DNA from 2 places in the Blautia sp. St.27G3 genome. Region 1 is predicted to be linked to the other one. Evidence: riboswitches for the same ligand, from Rfam matches in the RefSeq annotation. Region 1 holds a riboswitch; the other holds the start of a gene.

Evidence for each region. Region 1 has a riboswitch for FMN ahead of AC6I2O_RS02395 (ECF transporter S component). Riboswitches for the same ligand answer to the same signal wherever they lie in the genome.
Region 2: it holds a riboswitch for FMN, as region 1 does, so the genes downstream of both, ribD (bifunctional diaminohydroxyphosphoribosylaminopyrimidine deaminase/5-amino-6-(5-phosphoribosylamino)uracil reductase RibD) here and AC6I2O_RS02395 (ECF transporter S component) in region 1, are expected to answer to the same signal.

The regions. Positions count from the first base shown of each region.
Region 1 covers NZ_BAAGFO010000001.1:520,655-532,294, reverse strand. The annotation lists gene AC6I2O_RS02425 (Tex family protein) at 1-210, shown strand, start outside; gene AC6I2O_RS02420 (TetR/AcrR family transcriptional regulator) at 323-943, opposite strand; gene AC6I2O_RS02415 (efflux RND transporter permease subunit) at 1,092-3,173, shown strand; gene AC6I2O_RS02410 (methyl-accepting chemotaxis protein) at 3,160-6,084, shown strand; gene AC6I2O_RS02405 (hypothetical protein) at 6,256-6,597, opposite strand; gene AC6I2O_RS02400 (peptidoglycan-binding domain-containing protein) at 7,054-7,362, shown strand; FMN riboswitch at 7,454-7,653, shown strand; gene AC6I2O_RS02395 (ECF transporter S component) at 7,811-8,572, shown strand; gene AC6I2O_RS02390 (NUDIX hydrolase) at 8,725-9,363, shown strand; gene AC6I2O_RS02385 (YcxB family protein) at 9,426-9,923, shown strand; gene tsaE (tRNA (adenosine(37)-N6)-threonylcarbamoyltransferase complex ATPase subunit type 1 TsaE) at 9,943-10,377, shown strand; gene tsaB (tRNA (adenosine(37)-N6)-threonylcarbamoyltransferase complex dimerization subunit type 1 TsaB) at 10,374-11,123, shown strand; gene rimI (ribosomal protein S18-alanine N-acetyltransferase) at 11,110-11,553, shown strand.
Region 2 covers NZ_BAAGFO010000002.1:811,359-822,998, reverse strand. The annotation lists gene AC6I2O_RS13395 (beta-fructofuranosidase) at 1-53, opposite strand, end outside; gene AC6I2O_RS13390 (ABC transporter substrate-binding protein) at 57-1,385, opposite strand; gene AC6I2O_RS13385 (carbohydrate ABC transporter permease) at 1,679-2,557, shown strand; gene AC6I2O_RS13380 (carbohydrate ABC transporter permease) at 2,580-3,413, shown strand; gene AC6I2O_RS13375 (glycoside hydrolase family 32 protein) at 3,474-4,895, shown strand; gene AC6I2O_RS13370 (hypothetical protein) at 4,996-5,805, shown strand; gene yaaA (peroxide stress protein YaaA) at 5,856-6,596, shown strand; gene AC6I2O_RS13360 (MerR family transcriptional regulator) at 6,686-7,528, shown strand; gene AC6I2O_RS13355 (ABC transporter substrate-binding protein) at 7,698-8,657, shown strand; FMN riboswitch at 8,721-8,868, shown strand; gene ribD (bifunctional diaminohydroxyphosphoribosylaminopyrimidine deaminase/5-amino-6-(5-phosphoribosylamino)uracil reductase RibD) at 9,144-10,250, shown strand; gene AC6I2O_RS13345 (riboflavin synthase) at 10,231-10,878, shown strand; gene AC6I2O_RS13340 (bifunctional 3,4-dihydroxy-2-butanone-4-phosphate synthase/GTP cyclohydrolase II) at 10,892-11,640, shown strand, end outside.

The sequences.
Region 1 (11,640 bases):
CTGAAAGGAACCGTGCGAAATGTCATAGACTTTGGCGCATTTGTCGATATCGGTGTCCACCAGGACGGTCTGGTGCATATTTCGCAGTTGAGCAATCAGAAATTTGTGAAGCATCCACTGGAAGTTGTCAGCGTCGGCGATATCGTTGAGGTGAAGGTTCTGAGTGTAGATCTTCAAAAGAAGCGAATTGCTCTGACGATGCGGTTATAGGCGTGGTAAGTATTTTTGCCAAATAAGGATGCTTATGCAATTCGATACGCTGTCTGCGGAATGTACGGTTATGCATTTAGATGCATCGTCTGCGGTTATATGGTCAGCTACATTACGGATGTTCCTGCTGTGCTATGATATGCCGGCGGATCTGGCTTCGGATGGCATCGTAAAGATGAGGTTTGATCTGGTCGAGCGGCACAGGCTGCCCATAAAGAATCGGGTTGTAGATCGTGCCGCTTGTAAGCTCGATAATCATGTAGATCATGATTTCGGGGGCACGGAACGCAAGGCCGGACTGGCGCAGCAGATCGTTGAACAGTTCATAGGCATTGTGGTCGTTGCTGTCATGGAAGCTGATCAGACTGTTGCGGAAAATCCCCCAGCTCAGGTGTTTGGCGATGAAATTCAGCAGGGACTTGTCTGTGTTTAAGCGTTCTATAATGTAATCTGTCATGTAAATGAGCTGTTCCTCGAAGCTCACGATATCGGGACGTGTACAAAGGGAAGCATAGGCATCATAGAACAGACTGGTTGCTTTATGAGCGATCAGTTTGTTTCGGATGTCGTATTTATCTGTGAAATAAAGATAAAAAGTGCCTTTGGCAACACCGGCATTTTTTACAATATCAGAAATGGATGTGTTTTGGAATCCTTTTGAAGTAAACAGTGTAAACGCTGTGTTCAGAAGAGATTCCATTTTTATTTTCTTGTTTTGTTCAATTTTTCCCATTTTCAAGCCTCCTGCATCCCCTTTCTCTATTTTTATCACAAAAATGACTTTTGGTCAATGTTTTTCTGGAAAGGATATTGACTAATGGTCATTTTTGCGTTATAACACATAATAGAAAATGACTAAAGGTCAATTTTAGGAGGAAGAGATGTATAAAGTAGGAGAAAAGATTGTAAAGTGGAGAATCCCGATTTTCATAGTGGGCCTTCTTCTGTTAGTTCCCTCCTTGTTGGGAATGATACGGACTAGAGTCAACTACGATATTCTGTACTATCTGCCAAAAGACATTGAGACAATGCAGGGGCAGGATATCCTGGTAGAGGAATTTGGCACCGGAGCATACTCGTTGTTTCTCTGTGAGGGGATGGAGAACAAAGATGTTTCAGTACTGAAGAAAAAAATAGAACAGGTAGAGCATGTGGAGAAAGTTGTCTGGTATGACAGTCTGATGGATTTGAGCGTGCCGATGGAGATGCTTCCGGATAAAGTGCGGGAGATTTTTAATACGGAAGACTGTACCATGATGTTTCTTATATTTGATACGACTACGTCAGCAGATGAGACGATGGAGGCGATCAAGGAAATACGTGCTCTGGCCGGAAAACAGTGTTTCCTGAGCGGTATGTCGGCGATTGTTACAGATACGAAGGAACTTTCCGAGCAGGAAACGCCGGTTTATGTTCTGATTGCAGTTTTTCTGTCAGCTTTGGTACTGGCGATTGCAATGGAATCGTTTTTTATTCCGGTGGTGTTTTTGCTTGGCATTGGCATGGCAATTCTCTACAACCTGGGAACGAATCTGTTTCTCGGAGAAATTTCTTACATTACAAAAGCGCTCGCAGCGGTTCTCCAGCTTGGAGTTACCATGGATTATTCTATTTTTCTATGGCACAGCTATCAGGAGCAGCTTAACAATTACACGGATCGAAAGGAAGCGATGGCCCATGCGGTGGAAAAGACAATCAAATCCGTATGCGGCAGCTCACTTACCACAGTAGCAGGTTTTATCGCACTTTGTTTTATGAGTTTTACCCTGGGACTTGATCTGGGTATCGTTATGGCAAAGGGTGTTGTGATCGGAGTATTCTGCTGTGTTACGATTCTTCCGTCTATGATCCTGATTTTTGATCGGGTTCTGGAAAAGACGAAGCACAGACCGCTTCTGCCGGATATGCCGCGCGTGTCGGATTTTATTACACGACATTATCAGATTTTTGCGCTGCTGTTGCTTTTGCTATTTGTTCCGGCTGCATATTGCCAGAAAAATGCGGATGTATATTATGCGTTGGACGAAACGCTTCCGGAGGATTTGCCGAGTATTATGGCAAATCATAAATTGCAGGAAAATTTCAATATGGGAGCATTGCACATGCTTCTGATTAATCATCGTTTGCCTGGAAAAGAGGTACGCTCGATGATCGGTGAAATGGAGCAGGTGGACGGAGTAAAAGCGGTGCTTGGAATGGAAACGCTGCTTGGAAGCCGGATACCGGAGCGTATGGTTCCAGATTCTATCAAAAAGATACTGGAAAACGGTAATTATGAACTTATGCTGGTCAGCAATGAATATAAGGTGGCATCCGACGAGGTAAACCAACAGATCGGTGAATTGCAGGAGATTTTGAAGCGTTATGACCCGACCGGTATGCTGGTTGGAGAGGCTCCCTGTACCAAGGACCTGATTACCATTACAGACAAGGATTTTCAGGTAGTGAATGCTGTTTCAATTCTGGCGGTATTTATCATTATTATTTTTGTATTTAAATCCTGTTTTTTACCGGTTGTACTTGTAGCTGTCATCGAGTTTGCAATTTTTATCAACCTTGGCATTCCGTATCTGACTGGAACGACGCTTCCGTTTATTGCATCCATTGTTATAGGTACGATTCAGCTTGGTTCGACGGTGGATTATGCAATTTTAATGACGAGCCGTTATGAGACGGAACGTGGAAGCGGAAAGAGTAAAAAGGAATCGATTCAGATTGCACATCGCGCAAGTATGAAATCTGTGATTGTCAGTGCGCTCAGTTTCTTTGCTGCAACCTTCGGTGTGGGGGCTTATTCGAATATTGATATGATTAGCGCTCTGTGCAGCCTTATGGCACGCGGCGCTCTGATCAGTATGGTTGTGGTTCTGTGTGTACTGCCGTCCATGTTTATGGTTTTTGACAAGGTAATCTGTAAAACGAGTAAAAATTTTAAGGGGGCCAGAAAAAATGAACAGAAATAAAAAAATGACAAAAAAATTTGCAGTGGCAATCGCAGGTGTGATGATGGCGCAAGCAGGGGCGCCGCTTGTATATGCAGGAACTGCTTCGGATGGAAATACGGAGGCAGTATATGGGAAAACGGTCATATCGGCTGATCAAGGCACTTCAGGGGCAGAAAACACTTCGGTTTCGAAAGAGGAGACGGTGTACGTAAAAGCGGATGCGGCAGGCACAGTACAGGAGATTATCGTCAGTGACTGGCTCAAAAACAGTGAAGGAAAGGCCTCCATTTCGGACCAGTCAGATCTGAAAGATATTGAAAATGTAAAAGGAGAGGAAGGGTTTTCGTCTGATGGGCAGAAGATGACCTGGGATGCAAACGGACAGGACATTTATTATCAGGGCAGTACGCAAAAGGAGCTTCCGGTAACTGTGTGCGCGACCTATTATCTGGATGGGCGAAAGATACTTCCAGAGGAACTTGCTGGAAAGAGCGGCCATCTGAAAATTTGCTATACGTATGAAAATAAACTGAAAAATAACGACGTATATACGCCTTTTACGATGGCCACTGGTCTGGTTCTGCCCTCTGAAAATTTCAAAAATGTCAAAGTGAACAACGGAAAAGTCATTTCAGACGGGGAAAAGGAAATCGCAGTCGGAATCGGATTTCCTGGTATGGCAGAGAGTCTGAAGCTTCAGGACACAGAACTTTTGAAAGACGTCAAACTTCCGGAAACGTTTGAAATTGAGGCAGATGTAACAGACTGTAAGCTGGCAATGACAATGACAGTAGCTGTTCCTCTGAATCTGGATACGTTTGGTCTTGATGAGATCGAGGGGTTGGAGGACCTTGAAGAATTATTTACAGAACTGACGGATGCAGCAACGCAACTTGTGGATGGAAGCGGGGAGCTGGCAGACGGAGTGAAAACATTACAGGATGCCTGTACAGAATTGATCGACGGTATGAACACTGTGGATGAAAACATGGGAACACTTGCCAGTGGAATTGCAACGCTGAACGAAAAAAAGGATGATCTGACTGCCGGGATCGGTACTTTGGCAGATGGGATTGGTACTTTAAACGACAAAAAAAGTATGTTTGTGCAGGGAGTTGGCGATCTGGCTTCCGGAGCAACAGAGCTTCGGAAAGGGATGAATACCGTGAAAAAAGGCAGTAAAGAACTTGCAGGAAACAGTAAAAAGCTGGAAGCCGGAGCGAAAGAACTTGCGTCGGGCTCAGGTAGCAAACAGCTTACGGAAGGCAGCAAGGCACTTGTGGAAGGCAGCAAAGAGCTTGCACAGGGTAGTCAGACACTTGCGGATGGAATTACGGCGCTTGTGGAAGGGGAAGATGGCAAAAAGCTTCTGGCTGGCGGCCAGGCTCTTGAAACAGGCAGCCAGAGCCTTGTAAAAAATTTAGGAGAATATACAGACGGAGTAGATCAGATTGCAGAGGGACTGCCGGGATATGTGGACGGCGTTGATCAGTATATGCAAAGTGTACAAAATTATGTCGGGGCAGTGAACGGGCTTTTGGATGGCATAACAGCGGGCTCTACCACCACTTCTGTGGACAGTGGTACGCAGCAAAGGATGATTGCGGAAGTAGAGCAGATTGCAGTCGGAGAGCCGGAAGTACAGCAGGTATCCGACATAGTGAAAGAACAGATTTACAGGGAACCGGTTGTGAAAGCGGAAGCGCAGGTGACGAAAACTACGATTAATGAAGAGGCAGTTGCAAATATTCAGACCGTTCTGGCAAATTTGCAGGATGTGCAAAATACGATTAACGGTGCGACAACAAAAGAAGATCTGATCAGACTGTATGCTTCTTATGATGCGTATGTGGCAGAGCTGAATGACTGTATTACATTGCTCAGCGGTGCACTTGGGGGAATTCAGGAGGAGACGATTGACACAGTTACAATGGAACAGACCGTTGAGCAGACCATTGAGCAGCCGGTACAGACCAGAGTTTTGATGGCAGCGCCTCAGGTTATCATGGAGACGACGGGCGGTGGAGACGGTACAGGCAGCGACGCTCAGATGCAGATGGATCAGGCTGTCCTTGCCCAGACAGCAGCAGCTCTTCGCGGTGCGGGGACACAGCTTACGGAAGGAGAAGAGATACAGGCGCTGAAACTAGGTGGATCAGCTTTAAAAGATGGAGCAGTTCTGCTTGGGGCAGCGGACCCGCAGACCGGCGCGACAGCATCCCAGATGCTGACTGGCGGTGCTCAGCAGTTGTCAGAAGGAGCGGTAGCGTTGCATGGAGGAGTGAGCGCAGTCTTTGAAGCTGCCGCGACACAGTTAAAACCGGGAGCAGATGCCCTGGCGTTAGGCCTTGGCAGTCTGGCAGAGGGAGCAGACGCCCTTGACAGTGGCCTGGAACAGCTTTTGGGCGGCGCACAGACATTGGATAGGAATCTTGAAAAATTTGCAGCAGCAACGGCTTCTTTGTCTGCGGGAACAAACAAACTTTATAGCGGGGCAAAAGAACTGGAGAACGGAGCAAATCAGTTAAACGGCGGAGCAGCAATTCTGAGTGCCGGGATTGTGCAGCTTGCGGACGGAAGCGTAAGGCTGGCAAGCGGAGCAGGTGAGCTTGCGGACGGTGTACAGCAGCTTGCCGATGGCAGTGCAAAACTTAAAGATGGAACGGCCCAGCTTGCAGAAGGCGGAGAAGACCTGGATGAAGGTGTAGAAGATCTGAAAAACGGAGCTGATGAGCTTCGCGACGGTATGAAAGAATTCAATGAAAAGGGAATTGAAAAGATTACCGATTTCCTGGATGAAGACGTACAGGAACTGCTTGACCGGCTTGAGGCAGTACAGACCGCGGGAGAGGATTACAAACTCTTCAGCGATTCCGGAAATATGGATGGAAATGTCAAGTTCATTATCGAGACAGCGGCAATCGAGTGACAGGCTTTGGTTGAAAAAAGTTTGCAGATATTATTCAGATATTTATAAAAACAGAGGGCAAGGCTGTATGGCTTTGCCTTCTTTTGTTGAAATAGCCCCCAGAATAAAAAGGAGTGTAAATCAGTCGGAAGTCCAACAAAATTTACACTCAGTTCAGGTGTGATGTTTGTGTTATGATATATTTCTGATTTTCTTCATATCATTAATGTCAGAGGTATTGCGCGAAATCTGGTTACTGTGCATCTGCTGCTGCCCGATGATGATCCTGAGCATGTCCTTGATGTCGGTAATCGTTTCTTTGTAATCAGCATAGAATTCAAGGGTTTTTTCATAGTTGAGATCAACTTTAGCGTTGATTTCGTTTACTTTGGCATCAACGGCGTCGACTTTGGCATCAACGGCGTCGACTTTGGCATCAACAGAGCCAATTTTTAATTTGATATCAGTGAGCTCTGTCTGCATTTGTTGTTGATTTGTAAGTAGCAATTCCAACAATTCTCGATCGGTCATCATACCACGCTCCTTCTTCAGATTTATGAAAAAGTATATCATATTTGAGTGATTAAGTCTATGGAGTTTGGGCTGAAAAACATTTTCCGAACCTTTTATACTGAGAGACATATAGTTGCATTTATAACAATTATTGTGGTATATTATACGAGCAAATTATAGACAATTATGAAATTGTTTTTTGAAGATTGCTTTTGTTTTAGCTGTTGCAATTGTTTTATTTGTTGCGAATATAGCTAATACGCAGTTCACGTGCTTAAAAGGCAGAACTTCGTAAGTTGACGAACAGCTATGCTGTGAATGATATGAAAAGGAGGAGATTTCAGATGAGAAACATATTAAAAAGATTGGCATGGCCATCATAATGAGAATAGAAATACAAGTGGCGCAGACTGCTATTATTACTGTGATGGTAATCCGGCTCATCTGCACGATGGTGGAAGCTGTCCTTATACGAGTGTGGAGACCTATACAGGCAGCGAAGCAACCATCAATGTAGATCAAAACAGTGCGGCAGTCAATCTGGTGAATTCGGCTGACGAAGGAATAGAGGTAAGCTCCGGAATAAATATAACGGTTTCCAAAGATCTGATAAAGATTATCCAGGCAGTGCTGAACCAAAAGGGATATAGTTGCGGCACAGTTGATGGGGTTGCTGGGACTAAGACAAAAGAGTCTTTAAAAAAATTTTTAGAAGAGCAAAAGCATAATAATACCACAGACCACCTCATTTTGTCGATACTTGCAGCAGGCTTGGGCGTTGAATAATAGAAAAATCACCAAAAAAGCTGTGAAAATCTGTTTGAAATTATACTTGTAAGTAGTCTGATCATAGGATATAATGACAGAAATTTAAGAATTGGTTCTTCGGGGCGGGGTGACTTTTATCCGGCATTTGTAGTCTGAGAAATGAGAATTCCCCACCGGCGGTATAGTCCGCGACCCGCTTAGGCGGCTGAACCGGTGAGATCAGAGGGAGCTTGCAGGCGTATTTGCCAGATAGTTTCAAAAAGATGGATTCCGGTACCGACAGTATAGTCTGGATGTGAGAAGAAGCAGCATATTGTAATGATATGGGCGGCCACGGAGTTTTTACATATTCCGTTCCGCCTTTTTTGTATGCGCAACAGTGCATATACAACATTTATGGAGCAGCCGGAAGGAACTTTTCTTAAAGGGATTTTCCCAAATGAATAAAAGAAAAGGAGAACAAAACATGGGATTTTTGGAAGCAGCAGCAGAAAATCTGCAATTTCTTTTTATCAGTCTGGTTGTTGTTTTGTCAATTGTCGGGGTATCAGAACTGGTGGAGAGAAAAATTTTAAAGGACAGTATGACGCGCGTAAAGAAGACGCATTTTCTTACTTTGTGTGCTATGCTTGGAGCGCTTGCCACATTGTTGCATCTTTATGATTTTCCTGTGCCGTTTTTGGCGCCGGATTTTTACAAACTGGATTTCAGCGAGGTTCCGGTTATGATTGGAGCCTTTTATCTCGGGCCTGTTGGCGGTGTTATCATTGAACTGGTTAAAATTCTTTTGAAGCTGGTAGTCAAGGGGACTTCGACTGCTTTTGTCGGAGATCTTGCCAATTTTGTAATCGGTTGCTCCTTCGTGGTGCCTGCGTCTATTGTATATCATACGAAAAAGACGCGGAAAATGGCGATTGCCGGTCTTGTATCAGGTACGGCCGTCATGACAGTATTTGGAAGTATGTTTAATGCAATTTATCTGCTGCCGGCATTTTCGAAGCTTTATGGTTTACCGCTGGATACATTGGTAGGCATGGGAACTGCTGTCAATCCGGCAATCGACAGTATTTCGATGCTTGTCCTTTTGGCAGTGGCTCCGCTGAATCTCTTAAAAGGTGTATTGATTTCTGGGCTGACTATGGTATTATATAAGCGGGTCAGCCAGGTTCTGCATAATGCAGCTCAGGATGGCCTCACATCGGGCCAAAAGAGCCAGATGCAGAACTGAGCAGAGAGAAATGGCGGTTGGACAGAGATCTGAAAAAGCGGACAGCAGGACGCATCTGGAGAATCTGTTTAAAAGTGAGATATGACAAGGCAGGGCTGTCGCACAATCTGCATTTTGTGCGACAGCTTTTTGTTTTTGGGGAGGATGATGCTATGGGTAAGATAAAGAAAGTTCAACAGGCTACAAGCAATCCATATGTGAATTTATATAATCTGGAAGTGGAGAATCGCGTCGGGGGACAGGGATATTATTATGTGGCTTCAAGGGCCAAAGATAAGGAGCATCTCGAATTGTCCACAAAACAGCAACAGCCGGATGGCGTCATTATATACAGTCTGTATGGAGAAAAACGGGATCGGGTTGTGTTGGTTCGGCAGTACCGCTATGCGATTGATAATTATATTTATGAATTTCCGGCAGGGCTTGTTGAACCAGGGGAAGATTATCATGCATCTGCGGTGCGGGAAATGAAAGAGGAAACTGGCCTTACACTACATCCGCTTAAGGTTGACACAATCTACGAAAAACCGTATTATACTACGATAGGGATGACAGATGAGTGCTGCGGAACTGTGTACGGATATGCCGATGGCGAAATTAATATGGATGCATTGGAAGACAGTGAGGAAATTGAGGTTGTGCTTGCAGACCGGGATGAGGTGCGGCGTATTTTGAGGGAAGAACGTGTTGCTGTTGTGTGTTCCTACATGTTAATGCACTTTTTACAGGATGAAGAGCCATTTGCATTTCTTCATGCAGACAGAGGAGAAGGAGCAGGATTTTCTGAATAGCAGGGTATGATTGCTGTGATTTATTCAGAATGTCGCGTTTGGCAGTTGGGAGGAAGCTATTTATGAAAACGGAATTTGATATTAAAATGACGACGGCGAGTATGTATCGTTTTCTGATGTATCATGCGTACCACAGCTTCAGTGGGATATTCAGTATTGTGGCAGGAGCGGCTCTGATTTTTTATTATATTTGGAGTTTGGGAAAAGGCGGTGCAAATACATGGATTTATCTGTTATTTGGCACATTGTTTCTGGTTTATCAGCCATGGACGCTTTATACTGGGGCAGTGAAGCAGGCAAAACTAAACCCGGTTTTTAAAAATCCGCTTCATTATACACTTTCCGAGGAAGGCATTCTGGCGAGACAGGGGGAAGCGGAAAGTAACGTAGCGTGGACTGCTGTCCGGAAAGTAAGAGAAACTTCTGACAGTATCCTGATTTACACGGGGCCGAAAAATGCCTGTATTCTTATAAAGAAGCAGATGGGATCGCAGACGGAAAACGTACGAGAGATTCTGAAAAAGAATGTATCTCCTGCGCTTGTAAAGTTAAAAAGATAAGTGTCAGGGAGGGAATCAAATGATTATAGAAACGAATTCGGAAAAAGAAACACGCGAGGTTGGACGGCAGATTGCCAGGGATGCGCAGGCAGGGCAGGTGTTTGCCCTGGTGGGGGATCTAGGGGTCGGCAAGACCGTTTTTACGCAGGGAATGGCAGAAGGACTGGGCATTTCAGAACCGGTAAACAGTCCGACATTTACCATTCTTCAGGTATATGAGGGAGGACAACTTCCGTTTTATCATTTCGATGTATATCGAATTGAAGAACCAGAGGAGATGGAAGAGATCGGGTATGAGGACTGTTTTTACGGGAACGGTATCTGTCTTGTGGAATGGGCGGATCTGATCCGGGAGCTTATGCCGGAGCATACTGTAACGATTACGATTGAGAAAGATTTGAGCCGTGGTTTTGACTTTCGGAAAATTACGGTGGAACAGGAGAATGGAAAATGAAAATACTGGCATTGGACAGCTCCGGCCTTGTGGCGTCTGTAGCAGTGGTAGCAGATGACGTATTGCTGGCAGAATATACAGTAAACTATAAAAAAACACATTCACAGACACTCCTTCCCATGCTCAATGAGGTTGCCAGAATGATTGAGCTGGATCTGCACTCGATTGATGCGATTGCGGTGGCAGCGGGGCCAGGGTCGTTTACAGGGCTTCGCATCGGTTCTGCGACAGCAAAAGGGCTTGGTTTTGCGTTAGAAAAACCACTGGTGCATATTCCAACTGTGGATGCGCTGGCCTGCAATTTATACGGATACGACGGTTATATATGCCCGCTTATGGACGCACGTCGAAATCAGGTTTACACGGGGATTTACTGTTTTGAAAATGGATGTCTCCGGACGCTGGAGGCTCAGAGTCCAATGGCAGTGGAAGAAATTATCGGGAAATTGAACGCACTTGGAAAAAAAGTGGTTTTTTTGGGAGACGGTGTTCCAGTTTATCAGGAATTGCTGGAAAAATGGATGGAGGTACCTTTCGCCTATGCTCCGGCGCATATGAACCGCCAGCGAGCAGCATCGGTAGCGTTTCTTGCGAGTCGGTATATAAAAGAAGGAAAAACAGAGTCTGCGGCAGATCACGTTCCGGATTATCTTCGCATGTCTCAGGCAGAGCGCGAACGGGCGGAAGCGCAGAAACGGTCAGCAGAGCCAGAGAAAGGCGGAATCATCAGCGATGACAGATCTTGAGATAGAGCGAATGCATCCGGGAGATGTGAAAGAGGCGGCGGCGCTGGAGGCTCAGATTTTTACAATGCCGTGGAGTGAGGAAGGGTTTCGCTCTGCGCTGAGTTCCCCGGATACATTATATTTATCTGCAAAACAAAACGGAAGATTAATCGGATACTGTGGTTTCTGGCAGTCTTTTGATGAGGCGGATATCACAAACGTTGCGGTATGCGAGCGTTGCCGTGGAAGGGGAGTGGGGTATCAGATGCTTGCCGAGCTGATGCGTCTTGGCAGAGAACGCGGAGTTTTGCGGTACACACTGGAAGTACGCACAGGGAATGCAGCGGCAGTTCATCTGTATGAAAAACTGGGTTTTGTTTCTGCTGGTATCCGAAAAAATTTTTATGAACGACCACGCGAAGATGCTTTGATTATGTGGACAGATGAATAAAAAAAATTGCTGAAAAAATAAAAACGGAATAAGCTGCCTGTGTTCTCGGGAATTCCCAGTAGCCATAAAAGGAACGCAGATTTATAA
Region 2 (11,640 bases), on a different contig from region 1:
GGGATAATATCGCCCGCCCAGGAAGTGTCCGGTTTATAAAAAATGTGGTACATGATTTATTCGTCAGCTCCGAAGTAATCGGCAGCGTTCGCTTCAATAGAGGCGTCAATGGCGTCTGCGAATTCTTCCGGAGTAATGGCACCGAGGCAGAGGGAGACGGCCTGGCTTCCGAGCAGTTCGTTTGTGGTAGGATCAAGCTCCAGGTCCGGAAGATTGATGACGCCATCTGCAGTTCCCATATCAGCTACTACTTTGTTTGCCAGCTCGTTGTCAAACGGCGCTTTTCCGTCTGCGACACACGGGAAGGAACGGCCTTCACAGGCTTTGCCGATGTTGTGCGCATAGAAATTAATAAAGGATTCCATTTCTTCGTCAAAGGACTGCGCGGAGAAACCGATTGGAGTTGAAGAATTTGAGATGAAGGCCAGATTGCCTACCTGCGTTTCACCTTCATTTGCCTTCGGAATCTTGAAGTAGTCAATTTTGCCCTTTACGTCGTCGCTCAGATCATCTGCAACAAATTTTGCGAAATCGCCGGTGCCGATAAAGTACATGGCGGATTTTCCGGCCAGGAAGTAGTCGCGACTGGTCGTGTAATCGTCGCTGGCAAAGCTTTCCTGGAAATATCCGTTTGTACCGAGATCAGCGAGGAACTGTGCTGCTTTCAGACCGATTTCACTGTTCATTTTCTGTTTTCCTCTTGCCAGATCAAGCAGAAAATCATTTCCGCCGTAGCAATAAGTAATCAGCAGCGGGAGACGGAGCAGTACCGGAGATTCTACACCGGAGGTGGCGATCGGTACGATTCCCTTTTCTTTCAGTGTGGCACAGACAGACATGAATTCATCCCATGTCTCCGGCGGTTCCACACCGGCCTGCTCAAAAAGCTCTGTGTTGTACCAGAATACTTCGATCTGGAAATCATTCGGAATACCGAGCTGAGCGCCGTCACGGGTGCGGCCCCATGCAAGAGGCGCTTCCTGAAATACATCCTGTAAATTATATTTTTCAATGGTAGGTGTCAGTTCCTGCACGTAGCCTTCATTTAAAAGCTGAATGGCATACGGATCGGTATCAATATTCCACATATCAGGTACGTCGTTGCTGGAAATCAATATTTTCAGCTTTTGCAGATAGGCGGCACGGTCCGGTACATACTGAAAGTCTACCGTAAAGTTTGGATTGACTTCTTCTTGATACTTTTTCACAACGTCTTCCATATTCATGTAGCAGGAATGCTGCGGCGTAAATACGGTAAGATAGGTAACGTGTTTTTCCGGATGTTCTTCCGCTGCAGATACATTGCAGGCGAGCGCTCCGGCTGTTGTAAAGGTACAGGCTGCGCTCATCAGAAGTGCAGCGATTTTCTTCAAATTTCGGTTCATATGTGTTACCCTCCTTTTTACTGTGTTTGTAATAAACTGTCTTGCAAAATTCAAATTTCGTAACTTAGGAGCTCCTGAAGATAATTCAAGTATATCTGTGGACATCTCCGAAGTAAATAGAGTTATTTTTGGGTTTTTTGCGTTATTGTTTGAATATGCAGATGTCTTGTATCTGTCATAAAAATTATCGGAAATCTTCTAAATATTGCTGACATAAAACAAAGTATTTAGAATATAATTGCGAAAATCCCTTTGCTATAATAAAAAAACAGAAAAATACAGGAGGGATTTTTATGGATCGAATGCTTCGCAACAAAAAAACAATCACACTTTTTTTGCTGCCGTCAATTATTATTTTCAGTGCAACGGTGATTCTGCCGATTCTGTGGTCCGGCTATTACAGTCTTTTTCATTGGAATGGAATCGGAAAAATGAGGTTTGTCGGATTGGAAAATTTCACAAATCTAATGAAGGACCCGTATTTTGCGTCGGCGTTTTTTCATAATGGTATTTATTTAATTGTGAATCTGATCGGGCAGTTGGGAGTCGCGCTTGTCCTGGCGCTTTTGCTGTCACATATCAAGCGAGGCAATACGTTTTTTAAAACACTGTATTTTGCACCGGCGGTTTTGTCTGGCGTGGCAGTCTGTCAGGCGTTTAAAAATTTTTATGCATTGGACCCGCCGGGATTGTTTAACCTGATTTTACAGGCGATAGGACTGGGCGAATTTCAGAGAGTCTGGCTTGGAAATATGGATACGGCGCTTGGCAGTGTAGCGCTGATTGAATGTTACAAAAATATGGGAATTTATCTTGTCATTTTATATGCGGGGCTGATCTCGATTCCTTCTTCCGTGATCGAGTCTGCCAAAATGGATGGCGCCAGAGGCTGGGTGATGTTCTGGAAAATAAAAATGCCGTATCTGAAAAATGTTCTCGGGGCTGCGTTGATTATGGCTGTAAACGGATTGCTGAAAGCTTTTGATATTCCGTATATTACAACCTACGGAGGGCCGGGGGATGCAACGGAGCTGGTGGCTACCTATATGTATAAGACCGCATTTAGCAGTGCAAAGTATGGATATGGCAGTGCAATCGCGGTCGTGATCGCTTTGGAATGTATTGTGTTCGTATCTGTTTTACAGTTTATTTTAAAGAGAAATCAGGAATAGGTTCCGGAAAAGGAGGTTGATTATGAGAAAGAAAAAAACAAAAACGTTTGCGCTGTATTGTACAGCATGTATTGTCCTTATCATAGAATGTTATCCGGTAGTCTGGACCTTCCTTACGAGTCTGAAAACGCAGGAGGAAATCCGGTGGGGCAGCTCGGTTGCGCTGCCAAAGTCATTCTGTCTGGATAATTATGTGAAAGTGCTGGAAGAGTCAAATCTGCTTACATATTTTAAAAACAGTGTGTTTGTCACAATGGTGACGATTTTTCTGTTGATTGTTTTGTCTTCTACCAGTGCGTTTGCGTTGCAAAAGCTGCGGTTTAAGGGACAGGAACTGGTTCTCGCTTTTTTCATGGCAGGAATTACAATTCCGATTCACGTAACGCTGATTCCGCTTTTTCAGATTTATAGGGAAACAGGGATTCTGAATACGCATATTTCGTTGATTCTGCCTCAGATCGGTTTTAATCTCCCCATGTCGATTTATCTGTTTACGGCATTTTATCGTTTTATTCCAGATGAACTGATGGAGGCGGCAGTCATAGACGGCGCGTCTGTGCAAAAAAGTTTTTTGGCGATCATGCTGCCGATGTCGCGCAATACGATTGCGACGATTGTTACCATGAACGCTGTTTTTACCTGGAATGAATTTATTTTTGCCAATACATTTATCAGTAACAATGCGCTGAAAACAATTCCAGTTGGATTGTATGATTTTGTGGGCGAGAAGGGAGCCGTGGACTGGGGCAGCACATTTGCCGCAATTTCTCTGGTGCTCCTGCCGATTCTGGTTGTCTGTTTTGCCTTTGGAAAACAGCTGACAGCGGGCATGGCTGCCGGGGCAATCAAGGAATAACGGATTAAGGAACAATCAGTCAAGGAATTACAAAGAGAAAAGAGCAGGAGAATATGGAAAATGAGGCAGATGGAAAAGAACCAAACGCAAAGCGCAGTACAGATCGTGCAAAGGGAAAGGGAATTGGAGCAGCGTTATGAAAGGTATCGTCCTTACTGGCATTTTACAAGTCCGGGCGGGTGGATCAATGATCCAAACGGGCTGATTTATGCAGAAGGTTTTTTTCATATGTATTATCAGCACTATCCGAATGGTCCGGTGCATGGCCCGATGCACTGGGGGCATGCGAGGTCGAAGAACCTGTTGCAGTGGGAGGTACTTCCGATTGCACTTTATCCGGATGAACTCGGCGAGATTTTTTCCGGAAGTATCGTGTGTGATACGGAACGCACATCGGGATTTGGAGAGGAGGGGGAAGCTCCGTGGGTGGCTGTGTTTACACATCATTATGAAAAGAATGGAAGTTTCTTGCAGAGACAGAGTCTGGCATACAGCCTGGATGGAGGAGTGACATTTGAAAAATATAAAGGAAACCCGGTGCTGGATTTAGGTTTGCAGGATTTTCGTGATCCGAAGGTTTTCTGGTACCAGCCAGAAAGGTGCTGGATTATGGTGGTTGTTGCAGGGCAGTGTGTGAAGGTTTTTCGGTCAGCGAATCTGAAAAGATGGGAGTATCTGTCTGATTTCACGATTACGGGCGGACGGGAACATGAAATATGGGAATGTCCGGATCTTTTTGAGATGGAAACGGAGGACGGCGAAAAACGGTGGGTGATGCTGCTGAGCGCCAATACGCTGGATTACCGATATACAGCCGTCCTGTATTTTGTTGGGGATTTCGATGGACATTCTTTTGTGCCGGAAGAACAGAAGAAGCCGATGCGTCTTGATTTTGGAAGAGATTATTATGCGGCGGTGACTTACGGACAGACGGACGGCCGTCGGATCGTACAAGGGTGGATGAATTGCTGGGCTTATGCACAGAAACTTCCGGAATGTGGTTTCCGCGGGGTGATGACAATTCCGCGGGAACTGAAGCTGAGAAAAACAGCTGATGGATGGCGGTTATTTCAGTTGCCGGTGAAGGAATGCAGGATGATTGCCGGGAGAACTGTTTTTTTGGATGGCGAAAAAAGGCTTGAATTGAGTGGAGAAGCAGTCAGGCTGAGGTTCTGCTGTAATCATGTGAATGGTTGGAAACTGACATTGTGTCATAGATCGCAGCGGCTGGAAATCAGAATTGATGTACAAAACAAGATCATTTCAATGGACAGGACGGGGTGTTTGGCAGAGAGCGCCGGAAAAGAATTTGGGGAAATTTGCAGGATAGAGTATCCATTTCGCGAAAATGAACAAAAATTTGAGCTGTTGCTTGACGTTACGAGTGTGGAATTCTTTTACGGGGATGGAGGAGTAGCCGGGACAATGCTGTATTTTGTCCGGGAACCGTTTACATGGTTGGAAATTACGAAAATAGAATAAAAGAATTAATAATTCCTTTGAGTTTTTGCCTGGATTCTGTGATAAAATAACTGTAAAAATGGCCTTGCGTCAGATTGGAGAAAAATAGAGGGGGAAAAGGATGAGGAGAAAGGCAGAATTTTGGATTGGAGCTGTGATGATGGCTGCTGGCGTTGCGGTGGCAGCAGGAGCTTACGGCACAGGAGAAAGTAAGGCTGCTGAGGTGCAGATGGTAGGAATCATGGAGCAGGTACAGGAAACAGAGCAGCCGGCGCAGGAAACGGAGCAGGTGGGAACAAAAACAGAGCAGCAGAATGCAGGAGGAACGGCAGAGATTACAGAGGATTCTGTATACTGGCCGGTGGTTGCACAGTACCGGGAAGCAGAGGCAAACAATATGTACGCAGATCTTTTTGATTCTGGCGACTGGAGTGCGAAGGGTGAATTTGTAAATATTGAGCTGCTGAATAATGCACGTTTTGTTGAGGATGATATGCATTTTGATGTGTATTACACGATTTTTGATATCAATCAGGACGACATTCCGGAGTTTTTTATCGGGGGAGGCGTAAATAGAGACAGCGTCGTACTTTATGACATGTTTACGAATGACGGAGAGAACGTGGTTCCTGTTTTTGAGGTCAGTACTCTGGGTTACCGTTCGAATCTGAACGTATACGAAGATAACAGCTTTGCCGTATATGGCAGCAGTGGAGCGGCGACAAACAGCGTGTGCTATTATACGCTGCCGGCGCAGGGAACGCAGCCGCAGCAGATCGAGGAATACGGAATGCGGGATGGCGTATGTTACCATAAAACCGGGGACGACAGTTCGGTCGAAATTTCACAGGACGAATATTTTGCCAAAACGGATGAGTTCACACAGAACCTGAAGCAGTTTTCGTGGAACCAGGTGACTGGAAAAGAATAAATCTGCCGGGAGATGGAGAATCAAAGAAAGCGACAGGGAGGATAAAAGCAATGAAAATCATTCTCTCACCGGCGAAAAAGATGAGGGAGCATACAGACGATCTTGCACCTCTTGGACTGCCGGTATTTCTCGAAGATACGAAACAGATTCTGGCATGGCTGCGGGGCCTTTCCTATGCAGAAATGAAAAAGCTTCTGGCCTGCAATGATCAGATTGCAGGCCAGAATTTTGCACGTTTTCAGGATATGGAGCCTGCGCGTGCGCTGACGCCTGCGCTTTTGTCTTATGATGGAATTGCCTATCAGTATATGGCGCCGTCGGTGTTTGAAGAGAAGCAGTTTGCTTACGTACAGGATCACCTTCGCATTCTGTCCGGCTTTTACGGAGTGCTGCGGCCCATGGACGGGGTTGTGCCGTACCGGCTGGAGATGCAGGCAAAGGCAAAGACAGGCGGTTCGAAGGATCTTTACGAATACTGGGGAGATAAGCTTTACCGGGAAGTAGTGGATGACAGTCATGTGATTGTCAATCTGGCGTCCAAAGAGTATTCCAGATGTATTGAGAAATATCTGACGAAAACAGATACTTATATTACCTGTGTGTTCGGGGAGCTGGAAGGAGAAAAAATCGTACAGAAAGGCGTTTATGCAAAAATGGCGAGAGGCGAGATGGTTCGCTTTATGGCAGAGTATGAAATCAAGAATCCGGAAGAGATGAAACAGTTTGACCGGCTGGGTTATCAGTTTTGTGCAAAACGCTCTTCAGACAGAGAATATTGTTTCCTCAAATAATTTCCTGAAAATATTTTGAAAAAACCGTTGACCTTCACGTAACGTCATAGGTTAGAGTGACGTTATCAGGGAGAAGGAGGCCAGATAACATGATGACAGTGAAGGAATTATCGAAACGCACAGGTATCAGCGTACGCACGCTTCATTATTATGATGAAATAGGATTGTTTTCGCCTACCGGTAAAAGTGAGGCGGGATACCGGCTTTATGACGATAAAGCCCTGGCGACTTTGCAGCAGATCTTGTTCTTCCGTGAATTTGATATTCCTCTGAAGGAAATCAAATCCATCATGGATACTCCGAACCTTGACAGAAATCAGGTTTTGCAGATGCAAAGAGGAATGCTGGAAGCAAAAAGAGAACGGATTGCCCGTTTGATTTCCAGCATTGACGACATTCTGAAAGGAGAGAACCGTATGGATTTTTCAGTTTTCAACAGGTCTGAGATGGAAGAAATGTTTGAGATTATGGTAGCGCGTATGCCGGAGAACATGAAGCAGATATCGATTCAGGAATTCGGAAATCTGGATGCATGGCGGGAGCACTATCTCGCGGCAGTATCTACGGAAAAAATGCAGAAAGGCTATGCGAAGGTCGTGGAATGGTATGGCGGAAAAGAGAAGTACCTGGACGTTGTGAAACATCCGCTTGCAAAAGAGGTGGCAGAGAGTTTTCAAAAGCGTCTGGCAGGGATCAATGAAAAGCTGCTTGCAAAACGCGGCTGTGACGTGCATTCTTTCGAGGTGAAGGAGATCATCGGAGAATATGGTTTTGTCATGAAGCAGTTGATGCAGGTAAAAACAGAAAAAGGAGTGATGTTGTCAGTAGCCAGAGACTGTCGGGAGGAGCGAGTCCGGAAAGGCTTTGATGAGAAGTACGGAGAGGGAGCCGCTGCATTTGTCGCGGAGGCAATTGAGGCGTTTTACTCCTGAAATGTTTTATCATTGCATGGAGTGGGATAGCGTCCACCGTGTGATGTTACAAAGTCAAACGAAAATATTGATGGACTTTATTATTACTATCAATTTTACAAATTAACATGAATGAATTATACTGGTTCCATCAGAAGACGTAAATCTTTAGAAAAGGGTGGATAAAAGTATGAAAAAACAGTTTTGGACATTGCTTCCGGCTGCTGCACTTCTGGCGGGAAGTTTGGGTATGGCAGGAAGTGCGGAAGAAACATACACGATAGGAATCTGTCAGTTTGTACAGCATGAGGCGCTGGATGCGGCGACGCAGGGATTTAAGGATGCGCTGACGGAGCGTCTGGGGGATCAGGTGACCTTTGATGAGCAGAATGCACAGGGAGATGCATATACATGTCCGACAATTGTAAACGGATTTGTTTCAGCAGGTGTGGACCTGATTCTGGCAAATGCGACGCCTGCGTTGCAGGCAGCGGCAACTGCGACCGGAGAAATTCCGATTCTGGGAACTTCCGTCACGGAATATGGAGTGGCGCTGGATCTTGATGATTTTGACGGAGTAGCAGGCGGGAACATTTCAGGAACGTCAGATCTGGCGCCGCTGGAAGAGCAGGCGGCCATGATTGAAACGCTGTTTCCGGACAAGGAGTCCGTGGGACTGCTTTACTGTTCCGCAGAGCCGAATTCACAGTATCAGGTGGATGTGGTAACCGAGGAGCTGGAGGCAAGAGGTTATACATGTAAATCCTATAGTTTTTCGGATTCCAATGATATTTCTTCTGTTGTGACGACAGCGGCATCGGAGAGCGATGTGATTTATATCCCGACAGATAATACGGCGGCGTCGAATGCGGAGTTGATCGGAAATATCTGCGGTACGGAAGACGTGCCGATCATTACCGGCGAAGAAGGCCCGTGCAAGATCTGCGGTACGGCGACGCTGTCGATCAGCTACTATGACCTTGGATATACGACAGGAGAAATGGCGGCTCGAATCCTGATAGACGGAGAAGATATCTCCCAGATGCCAATTGAGTATGCGCCTGCATTTACCAAGAAATATAACAAAGAAATCTGCGAAAGACTGGGAGTTGAGATTCCGGACGATTACGTGGAACTGGAGGTAGAATAAGCGTTTCTCCACTTTTTCTTGACAATACAGCCGGTATTGGATATACTGACTGCGTAAACTGAATAAGATCTTCAGGGCAGGGTGACTTTTATCGGACCATGACAGTTCGATAAGTGAGAATTCCCTACCGGTGGTATAGCCCACGAGCCGCAAGGCATGATTCGGTGAAATTCCGAGGCCGACAGTATAGTCTGGATGAGAGAAGATACGATAATCTGATTTTAGGTAAGAGATTTTGCTCTGGGATGTGTTTTTGCATTCCGGAGCTTTTCTTTATTTCCGCAGGCAATGGCCAGATGGCTGCAAAGCAGGTATTTGGCGAATGCGGCGAGTCAGATCGCTATGTTTGCATAGCATTTGACGGTGATCGGAGAATATTCAATCCTTGCAGTCTGCCCTGAACATTTTCGTTCAGGGCTGTTTTTATGTACAGAGATACGTAGGCAGAATGATTTTATGCGTATGGCGTTTTGGAGGTGAAAAAAGTTGAATGAGAACAATTTTATGCGCATGGCGCTTGAACTGGCGCAACAGGGCTGTGGCTGGGCAGCACCAAATCCGATGGTAGGAGCAGTAATTGTAAAGGACGGGCGTATCATCGGGCAGGGGTGGCACAGGAAATTTGGCGGGCTTCATGCAGAGCGGGAGGCTCTGGCAGCCTGTACTGAGTCGCCGCGGGGAGCGACGATGTACGTAACTCTGGAACCATGTTGTCATCACGGGAAGCAGCCTCCTTGTGTGGATGCAATTTTGCAGGCCGGGCTTGCACATGTGGTAGTCGGTTCCGAGGACCCGAATCCACTTGTGAAGGGAAAAGGAATCCGGAAGCTGCGAGAACATGGGGTACGCGTGACGGAAGGTGTTCTGCGCGGTGACTGCGACGAGCTGAATGAAGTGTTTTTTCACTATATCAGGACAGGACTTCCGTTTGTTGTGATGAAATATGCGATGACAATGGATGGGAAAATTGCGGCGTACACGGGCGCTTCGAAGTGGATTACAGGGGAGGAGGCGCGAAAGCATGTACAGCTGCAAAGGCACAGATACCGCGCCATCATGGTCGGGGCTGGTACGGTACTGGCTGATGATCCATTGCTTACATGCAGGATGGAGCATGGGAGAAATCCCGTTCGCATTCTGTGTGATTCCAGACTTCGCATACCACTGGATGCAAGAGTGATTGCGACAGCCAGAGAGATTCCCACAATCCTTGCAACCTGTAACCATGACAAAAAGAAGGCAGCTGCGTATGAACAGGCAGGCTGTTATGTCCTGATCGTGGCATCCGAAAACGGACAGGTGGATTTACAGGATTTGATGAAGAAGCTCGGGGATGGCGGGATTGACAGTATTTTGCTGGAGGGCGGCGGTACTCTGAACTGGTCGGCGCTGGAACGCGGGATTGTGCAGAAGGTGCAGGCTTATATTGCCCCGAAACTGCTTGGCGGCAGGGAGGCGAAGACACCGGCAGAAGGGCAGGGATTTTCCTCTTTGGAGCAGGCAGTCCGATTGAAAAACAGCAGGGTACTCAGGCTTGGCACGGATATTTTAATTGAGAGTGAGGTGGATACCGGTGTTTACGGGGATTGTTGAAGAAACAGGTATGGTTGAGCGGGTGCAAAAAGGCAGGAGCAGCGCAGTGCTTACCGTGCAGGCCAGAAAGGTACTGGAAGGAACTGCGGTTGGCGACAGTATTTGTGTAAATGGCGTTTGTCTGACGGTGACAGCGCTCGCAAATGATAGATTTTCGGCAGATGTCATGCACGAGACGTTGAACCGTTCTTCTCTGGCACGGCTTTGCAGTGGAAGCCGGGTCAATCTGGAGCGCGCCATGAGGGCGGATGGACGGTTCGGCGGACATATGGTATCAGGTCATGTGGACGGGGTTGGAAGAATTACAGAGATCCGCAGGGATGATACGGCTATCTGGTATACCGTGCAGTCGGAGCCGCATCTTTTGCGGTATATAGTTGAAAAGGGGAGCGTTGCGGTGGATGGAATCAGCCTGACAGTAGCGGGGGTAAATACGGACAGATTTCAGGTTTCGGTCATTCCTCATACGGTTCAGATGACGACTCTGGGAGAGCGGCGCAGCGGCGATCTGGTAAATATCGAAAATGATGTGATTGGAAAATACGTGGAACGGCTGCTGGCGCCTTTGACGTATGACCAGCCTAAAAGTACGGTGACAAAAGAGTTTCTGGCCCGATGCGGGTATTGAAGGAGGAGAGAACATGGTTTCGTTTGATCGAATTGAAGAAGCGCTTGAGGAATTAAAAAAGGGAAACATAATTCTGGTTACAGATGATCCGGAACGGGAAAATGAGGGGGATTTTATCTGTGCGGCTGAGTTTGCGACAACGGAGAACATTAATTTTATGGCAACGCACGGAAAAGGCCTGATCTGTATGCCGATGTCAGAAGCGTATGGCAGCAGGCTGGGGCTTTGGCAGATGGTACAGCAAAATACGGATAACCATGAAACGGCTTTTACGGTATCGATTGATCATGTGACAACAACGACGGGAATTTCGGCTGCCGAACGTTCTGTTACGGCGCTGCACTGTGCGGATGAAACGGCCGGACCGGAGGATTTTCGACGGCCGGGGCATATGTTTCCGCTGATTGCAAAGAAAAACGGGGTGCTTGAGCGAAGCGGGCACACGGAGGCGACCGTAGATCTGTGCCGTCTTGCCGGACTGAAGGAGTGTGGTCTTTGCTGTGAGATCATGCGGGAGGACGGAACGATGATGCGCACTGCGGAGCTGGCAGAGTTGGCGAAACAGTGGGACATGAAGTTCATTACCATCCGTGATCTGCAAAATTACCGCAAGGTGCGGGAAAAGCTGGTTGACTGTGTGACGGTAGCAGAAATGCCTACAAAATACGGCGATTTTAAGGCATATGGATACGTGAACCGCCTGAATGGAGAGCATCATATTGCGCTTGTTAAGGGGGAGATTGACAACGGGCGTGAGGTGCT